One region of the Kribbella sp. NPDC048837 genome, then DNA from elsewhere that is predicted to be linked to it. Evidence: riboswitches for the same ligand, from Rfam matches in the RefSeq annotation. Region 1 holds a riboswitch; the other holds the start of a gene.

Region 1 (3,710 bases):
TCAGGCAGACGTTCCGCTCGAAGTCGCCCTGCGCGTGGTGGTACCCGCGGATCGCGAGCAGGCCGGCCAGCTCACCCTGCGAGCCCGCGTTCGGCTGGATCGAGACCTTCGCGTACCCGGTCACTTCGGCCAGCCAGCGCTCCAACTGACCGATCAGCTTCACGTACCCGGCGGCGTCCTCGATCGGCGCGAACGGGTGCAGGTCGGCGAACTCCGGCCAGGTGACCGGCTCCATCTCGGTGGTCGCGTTCAGCTTCATCGTGCAGGACCCGAGCGGGATCATCCCGCGGTCCAGCGCGTAGTCGTAGTCGGACAGCTTGCGCAGGTACCGCAGCATGGCGGTCTCGGAGCGGTGCGTGTTGAACACCGGGTGCGTCAGGTAGTCCGTGGTCCGCGGCACCGCGACAGCGGGCGCCTCGAGCGAACCGTCGTACCGGACGCCGAAGGCATCGCAGACCCGGGTCAGCGCGACGACGTCGGTCTTCTCGTCGCAGGAGATGCCGACGTGGTCCGCGTCGACCTGCCGCAGCCAGATGCCGTTCTGCCGGGCGGCGTCGACCACGTCCGCGGCCTGGCCGGGGACCCGGGCGAGCACGGTGTCGAAGAAGTCGCCGTGCACGACCTCGACACCACCCGCGCGCAGCGACGCGGCGAGCTTGCCGGCGTACCCGTGGACCCGCTCGGCGATCGCCCGCAGCCCGTCCGGCCCGTGGTAGACGGCGTACATCGACGCGACCACGGCCAGCAGGACCTGCGCCGTACAGATGTTGGAGGTCGCCTTCTCGCGACGGATGTGCTGCTCCCGGGTCTGCAGCGCCAGCCGGTACGCCGGGGCGCCGTCGGCGTCGACCGAGACCCCGACCAGGCGACCGGGCAACGACCGCTCCAGACCGGAACGCACGGACATGAAGCCGGCGTGCGGACCGCCGTAGAACAGCGGTACGCCGAAGCGCTGGGAGGACCCGATCACGATGTCGGCGCCGGCCTCCCCCGGTGCCTCGAGCAACGTCAGCGCGAGCAGGTCGGAGGCGACCGCGACCAGGGTGTCGCGCTCGTGCGCGGCGGCGATCAGCGGCTTGAGGTCACGGACGACGCCACCGGAGCCCGGGTACTGCACCAGGAAGCCGAAGAAGTCACCCTCGGGTAGGCCGTCGGTGGTGTCGGCGACGACGACCTCGATGCCGAGCGCCTCGGCCCGGGTCCGGACCACCGCGATGGTCTGCGCGAAGCAGTCGGCGTCGACCAGGAAGCGGTCGGACTTGCTCTTCTTGTTCGACCGATGGGCCAGCGTCATCGCCTCGGCGGCCGCGGTGCCCTCGTCGAGCAGCGACGCGTTCGCGGTCGGCAGACCGGTCAGGTCGGAGACCGCGGTCTGGAAGTTCAGCAGTGCCTCGAGGCGGCCCTGCGAGATCTCCGGCTGGTACGGCGTGTAGGCCGTGTACCAGGCCGGGTTCTCGACCAGGCGCCGGACGATCACGCTCGGTGTGAAGGTGCCGTAGTACCCCTGGCCGATCATCGAGGTGGCGACGGTGTTCCGGGCGGCGAGCTGACGCAGCTCGTGCAGCGCGTCCACCTCGGAGGCCGGTTCGGGCAGCCGGAGCGCCTCGGCGGACCGGATCGACGCGGGGACCGCGGCGTCCACCAGCGCGTCGACGTCGTCGTACCCGAGGAGCTGGACCATGCGGGCGACCTCGTCCGGGCGCGGCCCGATGTGTCGGTCGGCGAAGATTGCAGAGAGTTCGGTCATCAAGAGGCTCCGTTGCTGACGTGCTTCCGGTCGCCTCCCCCTCTGTCACGCGCTGCGCGCTCCAGAGTCGCCTGTGGCACTCGGTCCATGGGCCTGAGAGGTTCCGGGGAGGAATTGCCCCTTCGGCGCCCGGTTGCACGGGTCTCTCCCGAGTGCTGTGTACGGCTGCACCGAGGCTACCAGGAATCCCCGAACAGTTCGGTCGGCAGCCAGCCGGAGGTCAGCCGCCAGTCGGAGGTCAGCCGGTCATACGGGCGCGGCGACGGGCGGCGAGCTCGTCGTTCGCGTGACCGTCGGCGTCCTCGTGACCGTCGGCGCGCTCGGTCGGCAGCTCGGACAGCGAACCCTCGACCTCGCGCCAGACACCGCCGAGGGCGATCCCGAACACCCCCTGGCCGCCGGCCAGCAGGTCGATCACCTCGTCCGGCGAGGTGCACATGTACACCGAGGCACCGTCGCTCATCAGCGTGATCTGGGTCAGGTCGTCGATGCCCCGCTTGCTCAGATGCGCGATCGCGGTCCGGATCTGCTGCAGCGAGATCCCGGCGTCGAGCAGCCGCTTGATCACTTTCAGCAAGAGAACGTCGCGGAACCCGTACAACCGCTGCGTGCCGGAGCCCGTCGCCGGGCGGACGGACGGCGAGACCAGACCGGTGCGGGCCCAGTAGTCGAGCTGACGGTAGGTGATCCCGGCCGCGGCGCACGCCGTCGGACCGCGGAACCCGACGTCCTCCGGCATCGGCCGCAGGTCGTCGTCGAAGAGCAGACCCTGCACGCCGGCGGTAGCGGCCGCCTCGGCGTGTGCTTCGGACGTCGACTGCGCCGTCAGATCCGTGTCGCCGGTGCGTGTCACGCCTGAGCCTCCCTGGGTACCGACTGGAACGGGTCACATCCGTGGAGTGACAACACCCCACGACTCCTTCAAGGTAAGCCGCCGACCTGGGAGGGTCAACGACAACCGCACCGAGCGGAGAGCGTGTCGCGACCGCCGCCCGAATCGTTACCTATCTGGTCTTGTACCACTCCGGTCCGCCGGGCGTCCCCGCCCTGCCTACGGGGTGTCAGCTCTTGTCGAAATCCTCCGGAGTCACCTGGTCGAGGAACTCGCGGAAGCGCTCGACCTCCTCTTCCTCCTCCACCTCGTCGGCGCCGGCGTCCTCACTGTCCGGAACCGGGATGCCGGCCTCGGCCAGAATCTCCTCGGTGCAGAACACCGGGGTGCCGGTGCGCAGCGCGAGGGCGATCGAGTCCGACGGCCGCGCCGAGATCTCGGTCTTGTCGTCGAACACCAGGATCGCCTCGAACACACCGTCGGTCAGGTTCACGATCCGGACCTGGCTGAGCGTGTGCCCGAGCACGCGGATGGTCTCGGCGAACAGGTCGTGGGTGAGCGGCCGGGGCGGCTCCATGCCCTGCTGGGCGAACGCGATCGCACTCGCCTCGGCCGCGCCGATCCAGATCGGCAGGTACCGCTCTCCGCCGACCTCCCGGAGCAGCACGATCGGCTGACTCGAGGGCATCTCTACCCGGACTCCGACCACGTCGACTTCGCGCACCCCTTCAGCCTACTCCGAGGTGCCGGGACCGGTAGGCCCTCGGGGTGGCTAGCGAGGCAGCCGGGAACGGACCAGCGCGGTGTGCAACCGGACCGCCAGTGCGGCCAGCTCCTCGGTCTGTTCGGTCCGGCGGGGTCCGGTGACCTGCTCGATCAGGCCGGCCTCGCGATCGGCCGCCGTCCGGAACAGCCGCAGGTGCCGCGGCTCGATCCCGTACGGCGCGAACTCGGCGGCCACCCGCGCGACGACGATCGCGTCACCGTCGTAGTGGTTGCCACGGGCCACCACCAGGCCGTGGCTCTCCAACTGGTCCAGCAGCTCGGCCGAGATCTCCGCGGCGGCGCGGAGCTCCGCCCGGGTCAGCCGCAGCTCGATGCCGTCGGCACCGAAGTCCTCGGCGACCGGCT
Region 2 (3,710 bases), on a different contig from region 1:
CTCATCGAGGGTCTTCAGGGTGTCCGCCAGCTTGCGCCATTCCGGGTCGTAGAGCAGCCGGAACACCTGGAAGCTCAGCTTGAACGGATCGGTCGAGACCTTCAGCAGGTCTGCCCAGAGTGCGCGGACGTCGCTGCCGTGCAGGGCGCAGGTCGTTGTCTGATCGCACCATTTCACGAACTCGTCGAACGAGTCCTGCACCGGCGCCGCCTGCTCGTCGAGGAACGTGCGCGCAGTCGGCGAGCTGTGGTCGAGCACGCTCTCCAGAACGAGTGCGCGCGTACGCCGCGGGTAGGTCTCGGCGTACTGCGCGCCGAGCATCGTCCCGTACGACGAGCCGTGGAACGAGATCTGCGACTCGTCGAGAGCCCTCCGGATCGCGTCCACGTCCCGCACCGACTGCCAGGTGTCGATGTGGTCGTAGAGCGGTCCGGTGTGCTCGCGGCAGTCGGCCGCCAGCGTGCGGTTGTAGCGGACGGTCGCGTCGAAGTCGGCCTGGCTCTTCATCAAAGGCGACGGCTGCCGGGACAGCAGGGCCGCGGAGCACAGCACCGGGTTGCTGCGGGCGATCCCGCGCGGGTCGAAGCTGACGATGTCGAAGCGATCCTGCAGCGTCTGGCTGAACCGGCTGATGCCGGTCTTGATCCGGTCGACGCCGGAGTCACCGGGACCACCCGGGCCGAACACCAGCACGCCGACCCGCTCGCTCGGCGACTTCGCCGTACGGCGGGCGATCGCGAGGCCGAACGTCGGTCCACCGGGGTCACGCCAGTCGACCGGCACCTGCAGGGTCGCGCACTGCGACCCCTTCACCTCCGCCGGATCGTCCTTGCCCTCGGGCTTGCAGTCCGACCACTGCACGCCCGGCGGCCGGGGGACGGCGGCCGACGCCGGGAGCGTCGCGAGGCCGGCCGCCGTCAGTCCCAGGACCACACCCCACGCGGTGGTCCTGAGAAGTCTGCTGGATCTCATCAGGCGAATCTCCTGTCTGCGGGAAGAAAGGAAGAAAGGAAGGAAGGAAGGAAGACGAGGGGTGGGGCGGGGCGAACTCCCTCGATCCTCGGCAACCGTTTGCTCGGCCGCATCGGGGACGAGCCCCCGGCGGACCCCGGGTGCGGCTTGGGGGACTTGTTAGGGTCGGTCGCTGATGACTACCAAGCACGCGGTGTGGTTCCGGACAGTGGCGATCGCCGAGGCGATCTCGTGGACCGGATTGCTGATCGGAATGCTGTTCAAGTACGTGCTGTCCGACAACGAGATCGGGGTGAAGATCTTCGGCCCGATCCACGGCGGCATCTTCATCGCGTACGTGGTCACGGTGCTGGTCGTGCGCGGCCCGCTGCGGTGGTCGTGGCCGGTGACCCTGGCCGCGCTGGCGGCAAGCGTTCCCCCGCTGTTCACCTGGTTCTTCGAGATCTGGGCGGTGCGAACGGGCCGGATTGACGTTGCCGGGCGGAGCGCCGTACCGTCCAGACCGTCAGTCAATTCAACAGCCGCATGAACCCGTGCGGGAGAGACCCGGGCGTGACCCGGGCGCCGTAGGAGCAACTCTCCCCAAGAATCTCTCAGGCACCTTCACCGCGCGGGCGAGGCACCTCTGGAAGGCATCTGCCTGACAGAGTGGGGAGGACACCAAACGGTCAACGGCGACCGGAAGGAACCTCCGCACGATGGCGATCAGCGTCTTCGATCTGTTCAGTATCGGGATCGGCCCGTCGAGCTCCCACACCGTGGGCCCGATGCGCGCCGCCCGGACCTTCGCACTCGGCCTGGCCGACGCCGGCCTGCTGGCCGCGACGGCGCGGGTCGAGGCGCAGCTTTTCGGCTCGCTCGGCGCGACCGGGCACGGTCACGGCAGCAACAAGGCGGTCCTGCTCGGGCTCGAGGGCGAGGATCCCGAGACCGTCGTCACGCACGCGGTGGACGCGCGGGTCGAGGCGATCCGGGAACGCGGCCGGGTCCGGCTGGCTGGTACGCACGAGATCGCGTTCGACGAGAACACCGACCTGGTCATGCACCGGCGCAAGGCGCTGCCGTACCACCCGAACGGGATGTCCTTCGTGGCCCGCTCGGCGGACGGCGCCGTACTGCGGGAACGCACGTACTACTCGGTCGGCGGCGGGTTCGTGGTCGACGAGACCGCGGCGGCCGGCGACCGCATCGTGCTGGACACGACCCCGCTGAAGTACCCGTTCACCACCGGCGCGGAGTTGCTCGACCGGTGCCGGGAGTCGCAGCTGTCGATCAGCGAGGTCATGCTCGCGAACGAGCTGGCCTGGCGGACCGAGGACGAGATCCGGGACGGCCTGCTGCACATCTGGCAGGTCATGCAGGACTGTGTCCGCGAGGGCTGCGAGACCGAGGGCATTCTGCCGGGCGGGCTGAAGGTGCCACGGCGGGCGCACGCGCTGTACACCAAGCTCAGCCAGGATCCCTGGTCGGTCGATCCGCTGAAGGTGATGGACTGGGTCAATCTGTTCGCCCTCGCGGTGAACGAGCAGAACGCGTCCGGCGGCCGGATCGTCACCGCACCGACGAACGGTGCCGCCGGCATCATTCCCGCCGTACTGCACTACTACCGCCGGTTCGTGCCCGGGGCCACCGAAGACGGTGTGGTCCGGTTCCTGCTCACCGCCGGCGCGATCGGCGTGCTGTACAAGGAGAACGCGTCGATCTCCGGTGCCGAGGTCGGCTGCCAGGGTGAGGTCGGGTCGGCCTGCTCGATGGCCGCGGGCGCATTGTGCGAGGTGCTCGGTGGTACGCCGCTCCAGGTCGAGAACGCGGCCGAGATCGCGATGGAACACAACCTCGGCCTGACCTGCGACCCGGTCGGCGGGCTGGTGCAGATCCCGTGCATCGAGCGGAACGCGATGGCGTCGGTGAAGGCGATCAACGCGGCCCGGATGGCGATGCACGGCGACGGCGTTCACGTGGTCACGCTCGACAAGGTGATCAAGACGATGCGCGAGACCGGTGCGGACATGAAGATCAAGTACAAGGAGACGTCCCGCGGCGGCCTCGCCGTCAACGTCATCGAGTGCTGATCACCAGGGCACGGTCCCGGTCAGGCTCAGGTACTCACCGGTCGGGCCGTCCGGGCCGATCTGGGCCAGCCGGACGATGATCTCGGCGCCTTGCTCGACGGTCTGCGGACCGCTGTGGCCGTTGAAGTCGGTCGCGGTGTAGCCCGGGTCGACCGTGTTGATCCGCAGTGCCCGTAGTTGCCGCGCGTACTGGACCGTCAGCATGTTGAGCGCGGCCTTCGACGAGCCGTAGCCCGGTGCGGGGACCCAGACCGGGACGGCGGTCGACTGTGCCGCCGGATCGACGGCGGTGGCGATCGAGCCGAGCCCGCTCGACACGTTCACGACGACCGGGTTGGCGCTGCGCTCCAGCAACGGGAGGAACCGGTGCAGCATCCGGACCGGGCCGAACACGTTGGTGTCGTAGGTCCGGTAGAGATCCTCGGCCGTCAGCTCGCGGGCGGACTGACCCGACCCGATGATGCCGGCGTTGTTGATCAGTACGTCGAGCCCGCCGGCCTCGGCCTCGAGTTGCTCGGCCGCATTGTCGACCGACTCGTCGCTGGTCACGTCGAGCGGCAGGTAGTGCGCACCAAGGGCAGCCGCCGCCTCCTTGCCGCGTTGGGGATCCCGCGCGCCGATATAGACGGTGTGCCCGGCGGCGATCAGCCGGCGGGCGGTTTCGAA

Evidence for each region. Region 1 has a riboswitch for glycine ahead of gcvP (aminomethyl-transferring glycine dehydrogenase). Riboswitches for the same ligand answer to the same signal wherever they lie in the genome.
Region 2: another riboswitch for glycine. It lies ahead of ACZ6O0_RS31580 (L-serine ammonia-lyase); the one in region 1 lies ahead of gcvP (aminomethyl-transferring glycine dehydrogenase).

Annotation. Positions count from the first base shown of each region.
Region 1 covers NZ_JBVJHF010000003.1:493,418-497,127, forward strand. Annotated here, with positions in the region: gene gcvP (aminomethyl-transferring glycine dehydrogenase) at 1-1,747, opposite strand, end outside; glycine riboswitch at 1,819-1,908, opposite strand; gene ACZ6O0_RS17955 (MerR family transcriptional regulator) at 1,986-2,600, opposite strand; gene ACZ6O0_RS17960 (bifunctional nuclease family protein) at 2,809-3,303, opposite strand; gene ftsR (transcriptional regulator FtsR) at 3,352-3,710, opposite strand, start outside.
Region 2 covers NZ_JBVJHF010000007.1:386,031-389,740, forward strand. Annotated here, with positions in the region: gene ACZ6O0_RS31570 (alpha/beta hydrolase) at 1-972, opposite strand, end outside; gene ACZ6O0_RS31575 (DUF3817 domain-containing protein) at 1,148-1,501, shown strand; glycine riboswitch at 1,499-1,591, shown strand; gene ACZ6O0_RS31580 (L-serine ammonia-lyase) at 1,671-3,044, shown strand; gene ACZ6O0_RS31585 (SDR family oxidoreductase) at 3,045-3,710, opposite strand, start outside.